2 regions of the Roseburia amylophila genome follow, and region 2 is predicted to be linked to the other one. Evidence: riboswitches for the same ligand, from Rfam matches in the RefSeq annotation. Region 2 holds a riboswitch; the other holds the start of a gene.
The links. A riboswitch is a leader RNA that binds a small molecule or an ion and turns the genes downstream of it on or off. The one in region 2 is predicted to bind ZMP and ZTP.

Region 1 (9,753 bases), on a different contig from region 2:
GTGGAGAGAACTTTGAAGTATTATGTGAGACCATCAAGAAGACTGCATTTAAAGTAACCCGTGTAGGTCAGCTTGTAGCACAGGAAGCGTCGAGAATTTTAAATATTCCATTTGGTATTGTAGATTTATCTCTGGCACCAACTCCTGCAATCGGAGACAGTGTAGCAGATATTCTTTGTGAAATTGGTCTTGAATATGCAGGTGCACCGGGAACGACAGCAGCCCTTGCTCTTTTAAATGACCAGGTTAAGAAGGGCGGTGTAATGGCATCTTCTTATGTTGGTGGTTTAAGTGGTGCATTTATTCCGGTCAGCGAAGACCAGGGAATGATTAATGCAGTACAGGCAAATGCCATTACACTGGAGAAATTAGAAGCAATGACTTGTGTATGTTCCGTAGGTCTCGATATGATTGCAATTCCGGGTGATACCAAGGCAACTACCATTTCCGGTATTATTGCAGATGAAATGGCACTTGGAATGATTAACCAGAAGACTACAGCAGCCCGTCTGATTCCGGTAATCGGAAAGGGAGTAGGTGATACTGTAGAATTTGGTGGATTATTCGGCTATGCACCGATTATGCCGGTAAACCAGTATTCCTGTGATGCATTTATCAACCGTGGGGGAAGAATTCCTGCACCAATTCACAGCTTTAAGAACTAGGATTTTTTGAAATGGAGAAAGAAAATGAGTGATATCCGTAAACTTGTGTTTTTTGAACGAGGCGTAGAAACATTAACTTATTTTTCACATGAGATGGCAGCGTCATTTCGCAAGATGGGATATCAGATTTTCTTCTTTGACATTCAGGCAGAATATGCTGACACGAAACGATTAAGCCGCTTTTTAAAAAGTGGCGAGACCGCAGTCATTACCTTTAACTTTATCGGATTAAGCGGAGAGGAGTTCCTGTTGGAGACAGAGTCTCAGTCTGTCTTTGCCAGCAGAAATATTCCGGTCTATTGCATTCTTGTGGACCATCCGTTGTATTATCATAAGCAGCTTGATGAGACAATTCCGAATCTGACTGTGTTCTGCATCGACCGTCAGCATATTTCTTATATGAAACGGTTTTATAAAGGAATTCCCTGTCATTTTTTACCATTGGCAGGGAATTTTCTGATGGATAAGGAAGAACGTATTTCGACAGACTTTATTCCATATGAGAACCGGGAATATGAAGTGGGTTTTATCGCAAACTATGTGCATCTTCCGGCAATTGAAGAGCATTTTACCAGCCAGACGAAGGAATATATTGATTTCTATCATGAGATATTAAATTATCTCCGCCTGCATCCGTCAGAGCCGTTAGATTCTGCCATGGAGCATTTTGTCCGCCGGGAGATTCCGGAAGTAACGGAGCGGGAGCTGATGGCATGCTTTGCAGGAATGCTTTTTTTGGATATGTATAACCGGACTTATTTCCGTGGAGAAACGGTGCGGACATTGGTAGACAATGGAGTACGGGTACATGTTTTTGGTAAAGGGTGGGAGAATCTTAAGGTAAAACATCCGGAGAATCTTATTTTAAACGGAAGGCAGCTTGATTCTGCCGAATGCGTAAAAATCATCCGGAATACCAAGATTGCATTGAATACCATGCCGTGGTTTAAGGATGGAGCCCATGACAGAATTTTTACAGCCATGTTAAATAAAGCAGTATCCCTGACAGATGGCAGCATTTATTTAAAGGAGCGTTTCTGCGATGGAAAAGATCTGGCATTTTATGAGTTAGAGCATCTGGATGCATTGCCGGAACAGGTATTATCCATGCTGGGACATCCGAAGAAAATGAAAGAAATCATAGAATATTCTTATGAACGGGCACTTAAGGAAGATACCTGGGCGAACCGTGCAGAACGTCTGAGAGAGTTCTTATAGGAAGAATTCCTTGACAAGTGTTTTGGAATATGTTTTACTAAATTCAGGTCATATGACTGACGGAACCGTGGGAATAACCACATGAAGTATGACCTGAGAAAGCCGACCGTCTGGGCAGTTAAGCTCGGGATACGTGTCGGTATTTTTTATGCATGCAAACAGGAAAAGTCACAGGAAAAATTCGAAAGAGAAAGAGACTTTGACGAAAGCTGCAGCAACTTTAAAAATTACATGGAGCGTAAGAAGGAGGAACAAAAATGAAGATGACTTCATTAGCAGAAGAACTTGGAAGCACTACTTATCCGGGAAGAGGAATTGTAATTGGAAAGTCGAAGAATGGAAAGTATGCGGTAACTGCTTATTTTATCATGGGAAGAAGCGAGAACAGCCGTAACCGTGTATTTGTTGAGGATGGAGAAGGAATCCGTACCCAGGCATTTGACCCTGCAAAATTAAGTGACCCAAGTCTTATTATTTATGCACCGGTTCGTGTACTGGGCAATAAGACCATTGTAACCAATGGAGACCAGACAGATACCATTTATGAACTGATGGATAAACAGCAGACCTTCGAACAGGCATTAAGAACCAGAGAATTTGAGCCGGACGCACCTAACTATACACCGCGTATTTCCGGAATCATGCATGTGGAAGATGGAAAATACAATTATGCAATGTCTATTTTAAAGAGCAACAATGGTAATCCGGATGCCTGCAACCGTTATACATTTGCTTATGAGAATCCGGTAGCTGGGGAAGGACATTTCATTCATACTTATATGAATGATGGCAATCCATTACCAAGCTTTGAGGGCGAGCCGGTACTGGTTGATATCGGAGATGACATTGATGCATTTACCGAACTGGTATGGAATAAACTGAATGCAGACAATAAGGTATCTTTATTTGTAAGATATATTGATATTGAAACCGGAAAATATGAAAGCCGCATTGTAAACAAGAACAAATAAGATTTTGTGAATAAGATTCGTGCGAGAGAGGAAAATAAAATGAAAGAATTAGAATTAAAATATGGTTGTAACCCAAATCAGAAACCATCCAGAATTTACATGGAAAATGGCGAATTGCCAATCAAAGTATTAAATGGTAAACCAGGTTATATTAACTTCTTAGACGCATTCAATGGCTGGCAGTTAGTAAAAGAATTAAAGAAAGCAACCGGGCTTCCGGCAGCCACTTCTTTTAAACATGTTTCTCCAGCAGGTGCAGCAGTGGGACTTCCGCTTTCTGACGTAGAGCGTAAGATTTACTGGGTAGATGACATGGATGTAGAATTTACACCGATTGCCAATGCATATGCAAGAGCAAGAGGCGCTGACCGTATGTCCTCTTTCGGAGATTTCATTTCTCTTTCTGATGTCTGTGATAAAGCAACCGCACTTTTAATTAAAAGAGAAGTATCTGATGGAGTTATTGCACCGGGCTATGATGATGACGCATTAGAAATTTTAAAAGCAAAGAAAAATGGCAATTACAATGTCATTGAAATTGATCCTGACTATATTCCAGACCCAATCGAGCGGAAACAGGTATTTGGCGTTACCTTTGAGCAGGGAAGAAATGAGTTAAATATTGACGAGCATTTCTTTGACAATATTGTAACAGAAAACAAAGAGCTGCCGGAATCAGCAAAGAGAGATCTGGCAATTTCCATGATTACTTTAAAATATACACAGTCTAACTCCGTATGTTATGTAAAAGACGGACAGGCAATCGGTATCGGTGCCGGACAGCAGTCCCGTATCCACTGTACCAGATTAGCAGGCTCCAAAGCAGATAACTGGTGGTTGCGCCAGTCTCCACAGGTACTGAATCTGCCATTTTTAGATAAAATCCGCAGAGCTGACCGTGATAATGCAATCGACCTTTACATTGGCGAGGATTATATGGACGTACTTGCAGATGGCGAATGGGAGAAGATATTTAAGACCAGACCTGCTGTATTTACGGCAGAAGAAAAACGTGCATGGTTAGATAAGAATACCGGAGTATCTCTTGGCTCTGATGCGTTCTTCCCATTTGGAGATAACATCGAGCGCGCCCACAGAAGTGGCGTGCAGTATGTAGCACAGCCGGGCGGATCTATCCGTGATGACCATGTAATCGAAACCTGTAACAAATATGGTATGGTGATGAGCTTTACCGGAATCCGTCTGTTCCACCACTAAGAGCTGGAAAATCAGATAGGATTTGAAAGATAAGATTTTGCTGTCAAAAGAGGTGCTGGATTCCTTTGATATAAAATTTCAGCAGTTCTTAGCAGTTTGTTTTTCTTGAATGTAAGCAGTCTTTCCGTTGCTTTGACTGGATGTCTGCACTGTCCGTCGGGTACGGATGCTCTATAAAGCCTGCAAGGGGCACTAGGAATTTCAATTTAAAATTTTGGTTTGTCTGGCAACCGGCGCAAATTCACATCCATGTTCAAATGCGCCTTGCTGGCACATCCCTGTGCCAGCGTTGCCTGTTGCCAGACGAAATTCCAAGTGCCCCTAACAGCCTTTATTATGCATCCGTACTTCGGCGAACCGTACAGACATCTTGTCAAACATTGGAAAGACTGTTTTAATCTCAAAAAGAAAAAAACTGCTTAGTAACTGCGGAATTTTGTGTCAGGAACCAGACACCTCTTTTTGATGGCAAAATCTTTTTATCAAACGCTCTTTTGATTTTTCCACCAACCAAATGGTGAAATCAGACGGCACGGCAAATTCACACCCTTACAATATTGCGTACAAACTCGCTTCTGGCATCCTGCCCGGTTTTTCCGGACAGGATGTTTTCATATAATTCTCCGGCAAAGACATCCAGATCAAAAAGGCGTGCAGCATCAGAAGATAGCATAGAGGCTGCGTTGGCACTCTTAGAAATCATTGGAACATCCGCATAATTGCTTAAAATCGTGAGGAGCCGGGAGGCGTCCTTGCGGAATCCTAAGATACGAAGATAAGGAATGTAATCTAAGGATTTTCCCAAACGATAATCTTCAGCTGTAATCTGAAGCAGAAGGTGAGTGAAAATCCGGCTGATTCTGGTATAAGTCATATCCTTTGTTTTCAGTAACTGGCAGAACTGCTCAAAGGAATGAAACTGTTTTTGCAAATTTTTTATCCGGTGGGCAATTGCTTCATTGGAATCACCACAGAAAGCCAGTTGTGCTTCACTCTGCTGTAACAGAAGGTAAGAGAGCGGAGCAGAAAAATCATTAGCAGAAAGCGGCGGATAAAGATTAAGATATTCTTTTAAAATAGAATAAGCAGCTTCCGGCAGATATGGATTTAATGTAGTGATGTCATTCCAGCCGTTTGAAAGAAGTTCTTTTCTTATGGCAGTGGCAGAGGAAAGACTGCTGTTAAGTGCCGCTTCGTGATAGCCGTCTCCGGTCCGCTGAATCAGATAAGGGGTGATGGCGGCATTCTGAGCCTGAATCGCTTTTAAATATTCAATAGCAAGAATATTATTTGGCTCATTTAAAAGGCAGGCAAGTTCATCGGCCGGGATTTGCTGGTTGGCTTCTTTTAAATAGCTGCATACCGCCTGACTTCTTGCGGCAGGATAGGACATTCCTTTTTTGAGACAGGAAGAGAGAACTTCTTTGTAGTCCTCTGGTTCGGATACGAGCAGGGAAGCAACTTCTTTTAATAAAGAAAGATTGTCTGTTTCTGCACCAAAGCAGAGGGTGTCTACGCAGCCACATTTACGCATGAGTGCAACACCTGCAGAAGCAAAAAGTTCGGCAGAAGCAGTTGCCCAGAGGGCTGGCAGCTCAATTACCAGGTCAGCACCGCAGCTTAAAGCCATTTCTGTTCGTGCATATTTGTCAATAAGAGCCGGTTCTCCCCGCTGGACGAAATTTCCACTCATGGCTGCGATAACGAAGTCAGCCTGGGTCAGGGAACGGATTTTTTCTATCTGGTAAGCATGACCGTTATGAAACGGATTGTATTCTGCAATGATTCCTATGATGCGCATAAGTCCTCCAAAGTTACAAATAATATAGTTCTATCATAGCATTATTCCCATATTTTTGGCAAATTACTTATGGAAAGTATTCATAAGAAGAATTTCGAAAAAATATTTTTCTTTGCATTTTTTCAGACACTGTACTTGAACACCATTTAAAATAGGCGTATACTAAACATACATATGCGGATTTGTAACAATGAACCGTAAAAAAATAGCAGTGAGGAGAAAACAGATGAACGTATTAGTTATTAACTGTGGAAGTTCTTCTTTGAAGTATCAGCTTATTAATTCAGATACAGAAGCTGTACTGGCTAAAGGACTTTGTGAAAGAATCGGAATTGATGGAAGATTAGTATACCAGCTTGCTGGCCATGATAAAGAGATAACAGAAGCACCAATGCCGACCCATAAAGAAGGTATCCAGATGGTACTGGATGCACTGGTAAACCCAAAGACAGGTGCGGTAAAGAGTCTTTCTGAAATTGATGCAGTAGGACATCGTGTCGTACATGGTGGTGAGAAATTTGCCCAGTCTGTTGTATTAAATGAAGAAGTATTAGCAAAAGTGGAAGAGTGTAATGAGCTTGCACCACTTCATAACCCTGCAAACTTAATTGGTATTCGTGTATGTCAGGAACTTATGCCTGGTGTACCAATGGTAGGTGTGTTTGATACCGCTTTCCATCAGACCATGCCGCAGAAGGCTTATCTTTATGGTCTGCCATATGAATATTATGAGAAATACAAGGTAAGACGTTACGGTTTCCACGGAACAAGCCACAGCTTCGTATCCAAACGTCTGGCTGAGTTCTTAAATCTTGATTATAACAATTCCAGACTGATTGTTGCCCACCTTGGAAACGGAGCATCCATCAGTGCTGTATTAGATGGTAAATGTGTAGATACCTCTATGGGACTTACTCCATTAGAGGGACTTGTAATGGGAACACGTTCCGGTGACATTGACCCGGCAATCATGGAATTCATTGCAAAGAAAGAAAACCTTGACATCGACGGAATTATGGATGTATTAAATAAAAAATCCGGTGTAGAGGGACTTTCCGGTGTATCCAGTGATTTCCGTGACCTCGAGGCTGCTTATCATGAAGGAAATCCAAGAGCAATTGCAGCATGTGAAGTATTTGCTTACCGTGTAGCAAAATATATCGGTGCTTATGTGGCTGCAATGAACGGAGTAGATGCCATTGCTTTTACTGCAGGAATTGGTGAGAATACATCCTTCATCCGAGAGAAGATTCTTGCATACTTCGGATATCTTGGAATTACCATGGATAAGGAAGCAAATATGGTTCGTGGAGAGGATAAGATTATTTCTACTCCGGATTCCAAAGTAACCGTATGCATTATCCCGACCAACGAGGAACTTGCAATTGCAAGAGAAACCGTAGCTTTGGTAGGCTAAAAAGGAAAAATATTGTTGACAAAAGCTATAGTGCTATGTATAATTGTTTAGGTGTGAAAAGGAGACAAACGTGATATTAGATTTAACCGATGTATGTTCATGTGAAAATAAAGAGCTTACGAAAGAGGCTGTAATTGAATTGACATCCTTTGATTCAAAGTTAGGTGTGTTTCCGTTCATAGAGAAAAAGCCATTCGAGCTGCGTATCGTTAATGAAGAGAATAAGGATTTACTGATTCACGGAGAAACGGACGTAAGGATAGCAATACCATGTGACCGCTGCTTGGAAGAAGTTCCAACAGATTTCCACCTTGTATTCAATAAGAAGTTCCCATTGGAAGATGCGGATGCTTCGGAAGAAGAGATGGATGAGGCAGACTACATGAAAGGATTTCAGCTTGATATTGATAAAATGGTCTATGATGAAATCTTGGTGAACTGGCCAATGAAGGTTCTGTGCAGAGAGGATTGCAAGGGGATTTGTAAGAAATGCGGTACGAATCTGAATGTCAAGACTTGTGACTGCGAGAAATCTGAGCTGGACCCGAGAATGGCAGCAATTCAAGATATTTTCAATAAATTTAAGGAGGTGTAACCAGATGTCAATTTGTCCAAAGAACAAATCTTCCAAAGGAAGAAGAGATAAAAGAAGAGCAAACTGGAAAATGACTGCTCCAAGTTTAGTAAAATGCAGTAAGTGCGGCGCTTTGATGATGCCTCACAGAGTATGTAAGAACTGCGGTTCATACAACAAGAAAGAAATTATTCCTCAGGACTAATTAAGAAGTGACCGGGAGTGTTTGCAAAAACACTCCCTTTTTACTTTATGAAAAAGATAGGCATTTGCAGAACAATTCAGGTTTTGCGAATGCCTATTCATAGAAAAGGAGAAGGTATGAGCAATATTTTTAATTATAATAATAAGCTCTTTAGTGCATTTGATAAAGTGATTAACATATTCTGCCTGAGTTTAATCTGGTTCATGGCATGTATTCCGGTTTTTACCATTGGAGCATCCTGTACTGCACTTTATTATGCAGTGAATAAAGTAATCCGCCATGGCAGAGGATATATCTGGAAAGAGTTCTGGTCATCCTTCCGTTCTAATTTCAAACAGGCAACCGTAATCTGGCTGATTTTCTTACTGATTGGTCTTGTTATGGGAGCAGACTGGTTTATCATGTTCCAGTTTATGAAAGCCGGAGCAGCGTGGGGCAAGGCTTTTGTGATTTTTGTTGTTATGCTGGTATTTGAGATTGCAATCTGGTTATATGTATATCCGAACATTGCCCGTTTTGAAAATACCAATAAAGCAATTGTAAAGAATGCGGCACTGATGTCATTTGCACATCTGCCAAAGACCATTCTTATGCTGGTGATTTTGCTGATAATTGCATTTTTAGTATATCTGATTCCATTTTTATTAATTTTTGCACCGGCGGCATTTATTGCAATTCAGAATGGAATTATAGAGAAGATTTTCCTGCGTTATATGTCAGAGGAGGACATTGCCAAAGAAGAGGAACGGAACCGGGAATATTTCAATTAGTTTTCTGTTGATTTCTATGGAAAGTTATAGTATATTTCAATATAGGCTTAATGTGATGGCAGATTTACAGGAGGAATGTATATGCAGGAAGTCATTAGAGTGGCAGTTGATGCAATGGGAGGCGACAACGCGCCGGGCGAAATTGTAAAAGGTGCCATCGAGGCAGTAAATACACGCAGAGATATACAGGTTGTACTGGTTGGACAGCAGGAGGTTATTGCTGAAGAATTGAAAAAGTATACCTATGAGAAAGACCAGATTGAAATTAAGAATGCAACAGAAGTAATTGAGACTGCGGAACATCCGGTAAATGCAATTCGTAAGAAAAAGGATTCATCAATTGTTGTGGGAATGAATATGGTAAAACAGAAGGAAGCAGATGCATTTGTATCGGCAGGAAGTTCCGGAGCCGTATTAGTTGGTGGACAGGTGATTGTTGGAAGAATCCGTGGTATCGAGCGTCCGCCTTTGGCACCGCTGATTCCGACCGAGACAGGAGTATCCCTGCTCATTGATTGTGGAGCAAATGTAGATGCCCGTTCTTCACATCTGGTACAGTTTGCCAGGATGGGTTCCATTTATATGGAAAATGTTGTGGGAATCAAGAATCCGAGAGTTGCAATCGTAAATATCGGAGCAGAAGAAGAAAAAGGAAATGCACTGGTAAAGGAAACATATCCTTTATTAAAAGAATGCAAGGATATCAATTTTGTGGGAAGTATTGAAGCAAGAGAGATACCACATGGCGGAGCAGATGTCATTGTCTGTGAAGCGTTTGTAGGAAATGTAATCCTTAAACTTTATGAAGGACTTTCCAGTACGCTGATTGGTGTAGTAAAGCAGGGAATGCTCAGCAGCCTGAAGAGTAAGATTGGTGCAGCATTGGCATTGCCGGCACTGAAGAAGACATTAAA
Region 2 (9,753 bases):
GAATAAAATGGCATCCGGCTGCATTTCCCGTATTTTCTCTACCACTTCACGATATTGCTTTTCTATGCTCGCATGTGGATATCCCAGTTCATTGATACCTAGCATCAGATAAATCTTTCCGTAATTCTTCCGGCTTAACACTTCATCCAAAGTTTCTTTTCCATAGCCCGGCATATCCACCTCTGTTTCAAACAGCTTAAAGGAACTTAAGCCAATCGTTGCAAATACATCCGCATCCCCAAGGTCTGCATACTCCGATAATCCTACTGTTCTGGAATCTCCAATAAATAAGGCATCGGAAAAATAGCTGATATCCTCTGTTGTAAAGGTTCCCTCCTGCTCCGTATCTGCCACCGTTTCATTATCCTTGATACCTGTTTTATCTTCTGTATTTTCTGTACTATCAATATCTGCCTGTCCTGTACCGGCTTTATCTGTGCTGTTTTCTTCCGTTCCGGCAACTGCTTCCGCCGGCTCTTTTTCTGTGTCTGTCACCTGTGCCAGTTCTTCCTGCCTTGCCTTCTTCTCCTGCTCCGCAGTTACAAGCTTTACGGTAATCACCGGGAATGCAATCACAAATGTCAGCAGTAAAAGTATAGTAAATTTATATTTTTTCATCGTATTTCCTCACTAGAATCTGAAGTATAAGAATGGATCATCCATTCCAAGATACATACAATATACACTCGCCCAGAATAATGCCAGCAGCAGTAAGATCACCCAGAGGCGGTTCTTATTCTTCTTAAGGAGTTTCTCCTGAACACCTGTTGCAAACAGGATACCAAGCACCAGATAAATGCCATAGGTCTTACCATATTTCAGATAATCTCCCTGAAACAATACCGTTCCGGTACTGCCAAAGAATGGAAATAATTTCTGTAAATAAATGCCAAGCTGGCTTAAATCCGTAATCACAAAGACCAGCCAGGAAAGCGGTATCCAGAGTATCATATAAATATGACCAAGCGCCTTATGCCGTTCCAGCACTTTTCCAAGTCCGGCTTTTTCCACGAATAATAAGACAAAAAGCAAAAGTCCCCACAGTACAAAGTTCCAGCTTGCGCCATGCCAGAGCCCTGTCAGAAGCCATACCACAAACATATTGCGGACGGTCTTTGCAAAACCACCGCGGTTGCCGCCCAGCGGAATGTATACATATTCCCGGAACCAGCCACCCAGTGTCATATGCCAGCGGCGCCAGAAATCCGTCATGGACACTGCCATATACGGATTGTTAAAGTTCTGTGGGAAGTCAAAGCCCATCATCCGCCCCAGTCCGATTGCCATCAGGGAATACCCATAGAAGTCAAAATATAACTGCAGGCTGTATGCCACAATGCTCATCCATGCCAGCGGTGTGGAAATGCTCTCATAACCGATTGCTGTCACCTCTGTCCAAAGATGTCCCACCCGGTTTGCCAGCAATACTTTATAAGCAAGTCCCAGTGCAAATACCTTTAGTCCGGATTCCACCTTTACCATGGAATGTTTTCTCTTATGAAGCTGTTCCTGAATCAGATGGTAATTGACAATCGGTCCTGCAATTAACTGCGGGAACATGCAAAGATACGTTCCCAGTGAAATCAACGATTTTTCCGCTTTTGTTTCCCTCCGGTACACGTCCACCAGATAGGAAATAATCTGGAACGTATAAAAGCTGATTCCAATCGGCAGAATCAGATTCCATGTTTCCAGCTGTACCTTAACGTGCATTGCACCAAAAAGGGCATTCAGATTCTCTATAAGAAAGCCCAGATATTTAAACAGAATGAGCCATCCTAAATCATAGACGATTCCAACCACAAGCCAGGCTTTCCTCGCCCGCTTCGTCTTCTGTGCTTCAATCAGTTTTCCAGCCACGAAATTGACCACCACAGACATAATCATAAGTAAAAGATAACCCGGATTTCCCCTGACACCATAGTAATAAAAACCAAGGCTGGCAAGGAAAAGCCAGGCATTCTTATAAGAAGCCGGCAGGATATAATAAACCAGAAAAAATACCGGCATAAAATACATGATAAATGCTATGCTGCTAAAAACCATCTTTCGTATCCTCTCTTTACTATCTTAAAATAGTATTATCCATTCATTCTTTACCATTCATTATACTCTTTATAGATTAGACGTTCCAGATAAAAAAAAGTTTCTTAAATTCCGTATTTCGATAAATTTCTTCTCTGACAGTAAAAAGAAAGTCCTGATGTCACAAATTCTGCCACCGGAACTGCCAGCCAGACTCCCTTTAATCCGATAATTTGCGGCAGAATCAGTAAAGAGGCCAGAATACAGACAAAGGTTCTGCTGAAGGATACCAGTGCAGATGTTTTTCCATCAGAAAGTGCCGTGAACAGCGAAGAGGTAAATACGTTATAGCCGCTGAAAAGATAGTTGATGCCAAACAATGCAAATCCCGTAACTGTCATTGCAAAGGTATGACTGCTTTCTGAGACAAATACTGATGTAATCGGCTTCGCCAGAAGGATGGATGCCACCGCCATAAAACCGGAGGATATTTTTACAAACCGGTTGCTGATATGGTAAACGTTACTTAATTTTTCACTGTTCTTTGCTCCGTACTGGAAGCTGATAACCGGTGCCACACCCATGGAAAATCCAAGATACAGCGCATTGAATAAAAACTGTCCGTATAAAATAATGGTAATTGCAGCTACCCCGTCCGCTCCAACCATACGCATCAGAATAATATTAAAAAGGTATGTAATTACTGCATTGGAAAGGTTCGTTACCATCTCGGAAGAACCGTTGGTGCAGGACTGCCACAATGCTTTTCCATCCCAATGGAAGCGGGTAAAATGAAGTCCTTTTCTTTTCACCAGGAAATAGATGACTCCCACTACCGCAGGAATCATCTGTCCGATGCCTGTTGCAATAGCTGCTCCGGCAATGCCGAGCTGCATTGGCCCCATAAAGACATAATCTAAGATTGCATTGGCTACACCTCCGGCAGTAATCAGTCCGAGTCCATATGCAGGTTTTCCTGCAGTCACAAAGAAGCACTGAAATAAACTCTGCAAAATACAGCACGGTCCAAAATACATCATATCAATAAGATATGTTTTCCCATTTTCGAATAAAGAGTCGTCTGCTCCTAATGCATATACAATCGGTTTATGAAAAAGTAATACAATAACCAGCAGCACCAGGCTTACAGCAACTCCTACCACTGCAAGAAAAGTAAAGTTCTCACATGCTCCCTTTTCATCTCCCTCACCCATTTTTCTTGCTACCACTGCACTTCCACCGGTTGCTAACATAACACCGATTGCAATGAGAATACAAATAACCGGCCATACAATATTGACTGCAGAAAGAGCGCTTTCTCCTATCAGTCTTGACACAAAGATTCCATCTATGATTGTATACAATGACATAAATACCATCATAATCATAGATGGCAATGCAAATTTCAATAAGGATAATGTTTTAAAGTTCTGATTTAATGAATTCGACATGATAACCTCCTTGTCTTATGAATCACTATTTGCTATCATAAACTATATGGCAACCATATAGTCAAGGAGATTTTTTTAATGAGTAGAAATGAATATCTGACCACCGGAGAAGTTGCCCGGATGATGGGCACTACAAAAAATACACTGTTTCACTACGACCAGCTTGGCATTTTTTCACCCGAAGCAAGAGGGGGCAATGACTACCGCTACTACACCGTCCGCCAGATGGATGTGTTAGATGCCATTATCACGCTGCGGGAACTTGGCATGCCTCTGCCGGAAATTAAAGAATACATGGAACACCGAAGCCCGGAAAATTATGCCACACTTCTTACGAAAGAAAACGCTGTCATCGAACAGCAGATTCGTGCATTAAAAGAAAAACAGAAGTGGATTCAAAGACAGCAGAAACGAATTAAAACCAGCCTGACTATAAATCCGGATATCATTGAAGAAGTCTCTCTGCCAGGATTTTATATTGCAGCACACCCTATCAGTTCTTCCGATGATAAGACCATCTCCGTAAAAGTCAGTGAACTTCTGAACTCCTATTATGAAAGTAAGGAAACTACCGGTTTTACAGTGCTTTATATCCAGATGGAACGTGACCTTGCCCGGGGTGCCCATAATCTTTATCACGAGGTATGCCTTGCCATGCAGACCCCTCCCAAGAAAATGCCTTACCGGATTCTTCCGGCTTCTAAATGTCTCGCCGCCTATCACCTGGGAGACTGGGATGATATTTCACTTGCCTATGACAGGCTGCGCAGCTACATGAAGCAGCACCAGATTGCTTCATCCGATGGCAGATTCTATGAAGAAGAATTGATTAACGCTACCATGACGGATAAACGAAGTGAATATCTTACCCGCATTATCGTCAGAATCTAAAAAGCAGCATTACAGTTTCATTTTCCTCTACATTTGCTTATCTATTTTACAGTGCCCCGAGAATCTCTTTTGCCCGGTCTATCTGCTCCTTTGTAGGCGGGTCTACGCCTTCTAACTGGTATGGAATTCCAAGTTCCTTCCATTTAAAAACGCCTAAGGTATGATATGGCAGCACTTCCACCCGCTCTACTGTCTTAAGGGTATCAAGAAAACTTCTTAAGCGGTAAAGCTCGTCCTCTTCTGTTGTAATACCCGGCACCAGCACATGGCGGATCCACATTGCTTTGCCATGGTCTGATAAATAAGCTGCCATTTCCAAAATATTCTGATTCGTCTGTCCGGTGAGTTTCCGGTGTGTCGCATCATCCATATGCTTAATGTCTAACATAAAGAGGTCTGTATATTTCATCAGCTTATCAAATTTACTTTTAAATGGTTCTTCCATGGAAAATGGATTGCCGGAGGTATCGAGACAGGTATTTACCCCTTTTTCTTTTGCCAGCCGGAACAGTTCTGTTACAAAATCTATCTGTAAAAGAGCCTCTCCACCGCTTACGGTGATTCCGCCCTTTTCTTTCCAATATGTTTTATAGCGAAGTGCCTTTTTTAACACTTCTTCCGGTGTCATCAGCTCTCCGCCATCTTTCGCCCAGGTATCCGGGTTATGGCAGTACTGACATCTCATGTTACAGCCTTTTAAAAATACAATATATCTTACACCCGGCCCGTCTGCCGAGCCAAAGCTTTCTACGGAATGGATGCGTCCTTTTATTTCACTCATATTGCCTCCTATACACCAAAATACTTACAGCTGCTTAACAACCTATGATAAAAATGTGCAGGCTTTTTTTCATTAAGCCTGCACATTCTGCTTTACCTGAATCGCGGAAAAATCGTATGCTCCCCGCAGTTCGGTTACTGTCTTAAATTACATACGCTCATGACAGGTACGGGCAATAACATCAAGCTGCTGCTCTTTTGTCAGGTCGATGAACTTAACTGCATAGCCGGATACACGGATTGTGAAGTTTGCATACTCTTCTTTCTCCGGATGCTCCATTGCATCAATAAGCTTTTCTTTGCCAAATACATTGACATTCAGATGATGAGCACCCTGGTCAAAGTATCCGTCCATTACATTTACAAGGTTATCGATTCTTTCCTGCTCGTTGTTTCCAAGTGCGTCCGGATTGATAGTCTGTGTATTTGAAATACCATCTAATGCCCACTCATATGGAAGCTTGGTCAGAGAGTTTAAGGAAGCTAAAAGTCCGTTCTGTTCTGCACCGTAAGATGGGTTAGCTCCCGGTGAAAGCGGTTCGCCGGCTTTACGTCCATCCGGCATAGCTCCGGTTGCTTTACCATATACTACGTTAGAAGTAATGGTAAGGATAGAAGTTGTAGGCTCAGAATCACGATAAGTATGATGTTTCTTTAATTTATCCATGAAAGTCTTAAGCAGCCATACTCCGATTTCATCTGCACGGTCATCATCATTTCCGTACTTCGGGAAGTCTCCTTCGATTTCGAAGTCTTTTGCAAGTCCGTTCTCATCACGTACGACTTTTACTTTTGCATATTTGATTGCAGAAAGAGAATCAATAACATGTGAAAATCCTGCAATACCGGTTGCAAAGGTTCTCTTTAAGTCGGTATCCATCAGAGAAAGCTCTGCTGCTTCATAGTAATATTTATCATGCATATACTGAATCAGGTTCAGTGTATTTACATAGATGTCTACTAACCAGTCCATCATCTTGTCATATTTTGCCATTACTTCATCATAGTCAAGATATTCCGCTGTAATTGGTGCGTAGTTTGGTCCTACCTGCTCGCCTGATTTCTCATCAACACCACCGTTGATTGCGTAAAGCAGACATTTTGCAAGGTTTGCACGAGCGCCGAAGAACTGCATCTCTTTACCTGTCTGTGTAGCAGATACACAGCAGCAGATTGCATAATCATCGCCCCATACCGGTTTCATTGCATCATCGTTTTCATACTGGATTGAGCTTGTTTCAATCGAGATACGTGCTGCATAATCACGGAAGGTCTGTGGCAGTCTGGATGAATAGAATACAGTAAGGTTTGGTTCCGGTGCCGGTCCCATATTCTCTAAAGTATGAAGGAAACGGAAGTCTGTCCTGGTTACCATGGAACGTCCGTCTACACCTGTTCCTGCTACATCAAGGGTTGCCCATACAGGGTCACCGGAGAATAACTGGTTATAAGAAGGAATACGTGCGAATTTAACCATACGAAGTTTCATTGTGAAATGGTCAATCAGCTCCTGAGCCTGCTGCTCGGTAAGAATTCCCTTATCCATATCTCTCTTAATATAAATATCAAGGAAAGTAGAAACACGTCCTACTGACATTGCTGCACCGTTCTGTGTCTTGATTGCTGCAAGGTATCCGAAGTATAACCACTGAACAGCCTCTTTTGCATTGGTTGCAGGTCTTGAAATATCATATCCGTAAATCTCAGCCAGTTTCTTCATGTCTTCCAGACATTTAATCTGCTCTGCAATTTCTTCTCTTAAACGGATGACATCATCTGTCATCTGTCCGCATCCGCAGTTGGCTTTGTCTTTCTTCTTCTCAGCGATTAAGTAATCCAGTCCGTATAATGCTACACGGCGGTAATCACCTACAATACGTCCACGACCGTAGGTATCCGGAAGACCTGTTAAAATCTTAGCATGACGAACCTTCATCATTTCCGGTGTATAAGCATCAAATACTGCTGTATTGTGTGTCTTATGATACTTGGTGAAAATTTCTTTTAATTTATCATTTACTTCATAACCGTAGGTCTCACATGCCTGAACAGCCATCTTGATTCCACCATATGGCATGAAAGCTCTCTTTAATGGTTTATCAGTCTGAAGACCAACTACCTGCTCTAAATCTTTTAAATTTTCATCAATATATCCCGGACCATAAGCTGTAATTCCGGTTACAACCTCTGTCTCCATATCAAGAACGCCGCCCTTGGCACGCTCTTCTTTCTGTAATTTCTGAAGTGCCCCCCATAGCTTGTTGGTTGCATCTGTCGGCTCAGCTAAAAAGCTCTCATCTCCATCATATGGAGTGTAGTTGTCCTGAATAAACTGACGAACATTGATTTCCTCTTTCCAGAGACGTCCTTCGAATCCATCCCACTCTTTCATTTCAATCATTACGATATCCTCCTAAAAAATGTATTCAGTATGAACACTGAATGGTTACTAAATTTACTGTCAACAGACTTTTTATTCATCGGCTTGAATTAGTCTTGTTTAACTGTAGTTAGTATATACTGACCATTATTTTTTTGTCAATATCTTTTGATGTTCAAAATAACATACACAAAAGAAAACGAGCCAGTCCTCCAGGTTCATCGCCCAGACGGTCGGCTCGTTTTCGTTATACTTCATGTGGTTTTTCCACTTATCCGTCAGTCATATAACGGTTTTATCATAGACTATTTCTTTTCTGATTGCAATAGCTTGTGAAAACTTTTTATCAACTATTTTTTCCGTTTTATCTGTTCTTTCGCTACAATACTTTGGAAAGGAAGTCGCAAAGACGCGGATTCTGTGGATTGGCGAAGAATTCTGCCGGTGTATTCTCTTCCTGAATCTGTCCTTCATTGATAAACATGACACGGCTTGCCACTTCTCTTGCAAATCCCATTTCGTGCGTTACCACTACCATGGTCATTCCGTCCTGTGCCAGTTCTTTCATAATTTCAAGAACTTCTCCTACCATTTCCGGATCCAGTGCGGAAGTCGGCTCGTCAAATAACATGACATCCGGATTCATTGCCAGTGCTCTTGCAATTGCAATACGCTGTTTCTGTCCACCGGAAAGCATTGCGGGATAGGTATCTGCTTTATCAGACAGTCCGACTCTCATCAAAAGCTCGTCCGCACGCTTAGATGCCTCTTCCTTATTCATAAGTCCGGTCTGAACCGGTGCCAGCATGATATTTCCTTTTACGGTATAATTTGGGAACAGATTGAACTGCTGGAATACCATTCCAATCTTCTGACGCATCTTGTTGATGTCTACGGATTTATCCGTGATATCTGTTCCTTCAAAAGTAATCACACCGGAAGTCGGTTCCTCTAAAAGATTTAAGGAACGTAAGAATGTGGATTTACCACAACCGGATGGTCCGATGATGGCTACTACCTCTCCCTGGGCGATTTCTGTGGAGATACCATTTAATACATTTACATTTCCAAAGGATTTACACAAATCCTTTACTTCAATCAATACCTTCTTATCGCTCATTTGTTCTCAACCTCGTTTCCAGTTTATGTACACCAGCCGTTAAAATCATAACGATTATCAGGTAGATAATTGCAACCCCGAACAATGGTAAGAATGGGTCATAAGTCTGGCTACGGATGATATCGCCGCCCTTTGTCAAATCCGGGATTGCAATATATCCACTGATGGAAGTCTCTTTCAGTAAAGTAATAAACTCATTTGCCAGAGCAGGAAGTACATTCTTAAATGCCTGTGGCAGTATAATCAGACGCATGGTCTGCGAATAATTCAATCCGAGGCTTCGTCCAGCTTCAAACTGTCCTTCGTCTACAGACATGATTCCGGAACGTACAATCTCTGCTACATAGGCAGCCGAATTCAAACCAAAAGCGATTACAGCCACTGCAATCTTATTATCGAGTGCAACCAGAATAATATAGTACATAATCAAAAGCTGTACCATCGTAGGGGTTCCACGCCATATGGTAAGATACATTTTACATATAAAATTCAAAACATTTAATCCACCATGTTTATCATGGGTGGAACGGATAATTGCGACTAAAAATCCAACCACAATACCCAGAAGTACTGCAAGCACTGCAATAAGCAGTGTATTGCCAAGACCACGTAACAGATAAAGATATCTGTCTTTCTCTATAAAATCCTGTTGAAAGCTGCTTAAAAAATCGCTCAAGGTCTTTCCTCCTATACCGATTATTTATTTCTTACTACAATAACCTGGCTTGCTGTTGCATAAGTATCTGTAAAGTCAATGTTCTTAAGACGGTCTTCTTTTACAGTCATTCCTGCTGCACCAAAATCTGCTTTACCGGAAGATACTGCTGCGATGATTGCATCAAATTCCATATCTTCAATCTCTAAATCATAACCAAGCTTGTCACAGATTGCTTTTGCGATATCTGCATCGATACCAACTACGTTGTCACCATCATAATATTCGTATGGCTCAAACTGCGCATTGGTTGCCATGGTAAGTTTTCCGTTTGGATATTCTGTTCCCTCCGGAGTCTCATATGGATGCTCTCCTGTTTCATCACCAATATAGTTGCTGATGATAGTATCGATTGTTCCATCTGCTTTTAACTCTTCGATTGCTTTGTTGA

Region 1: another riboswitch for ZMP and ZTP. It lies ahead of OCV43_RS04645 (IMP cyclohydrolase); the one in region 2 lies ahead of pflB (formate C-acetyltransferase).

The regions. Positions count from the first base shown of each region.
Region 1 is NZ_JAOQKI010000005.1:128,588-138,340, forward strand. Features, by position in the region: gene OCV43_RS04635 (PFL family protein) at 1-665, shown strand, start outside; gene OCV43_RS04640 (glycosyltransferase family protein) at 690-1,883, shown strand; ZMP/ZTP riboswitch at 1,926-2,006, shown strand; gene OCV43_RS04645 (IMP cyclohydrolase) at 2,141-2,854, shown strand; gene OCV43_RS04650 (phosphoribosylaminoimidazolecarboxamide formyltransferase) at 2,894-4,072, shown strand; gene OCV43_RS04655 (nucleotidyltransferase) at 4,614-5,873, opposite strand; gene OCV43_RS04660 (acetate kinase) at 6,100-7,290, shown strand; gene OCV43_RS04665 (YceD family protein) at 7,361-7,885, shown strand; gene rpmF (50S ribosomal protein L32) at 7,890-8,069, shown strand; gene OCV43_RS04675 (YesL family protein) at 8,186-8,839, shown strand; gene plsX (phosphate acyltransferase PlsX) at 8,921-9,753, shown strand, end outside.
Region 2 is NZ_JAOQKI010000014.1:15,208-24,960, forward strand. Features, by position in the region: gene OCV43_RS09740 (GDSL-type esterase/lipase family protein) at 1-618, opposite strand, end outside; gene OCV43_RS09745 (MBOAT family O-acyltransferase) at 631-2,046, opposite strand; gene OCV43_RS09750 (MATE family efflux transporter) at 2,151-3,476, opposite strand; gene OCV43_RS09755 (MerR family transcriptional regulator) at 3,555-4,367, shown strand; gene pflA (pyruvate formate-lyase-activating protein) at 4,414-5,148, opposite strand; gene pflB (formate C-acetyltransferase) at 5,296-7,548, opposite strand; ZMP/ZTP riboswitch at 7,744-7,823, opposite strand; gene OCV43_RS09770 (amino acid ABC transporter ATP-binding protein) at 7,907-8,647, opposite strand; gene OCV43_RS09775 (amino acid ABC transporter permease) at 8,637-9,323, opposite strand; gene OCV43_RS09780 (transporter substrate-binding domain-containing protein) at 9,344-9,753, opposite strand, start outside.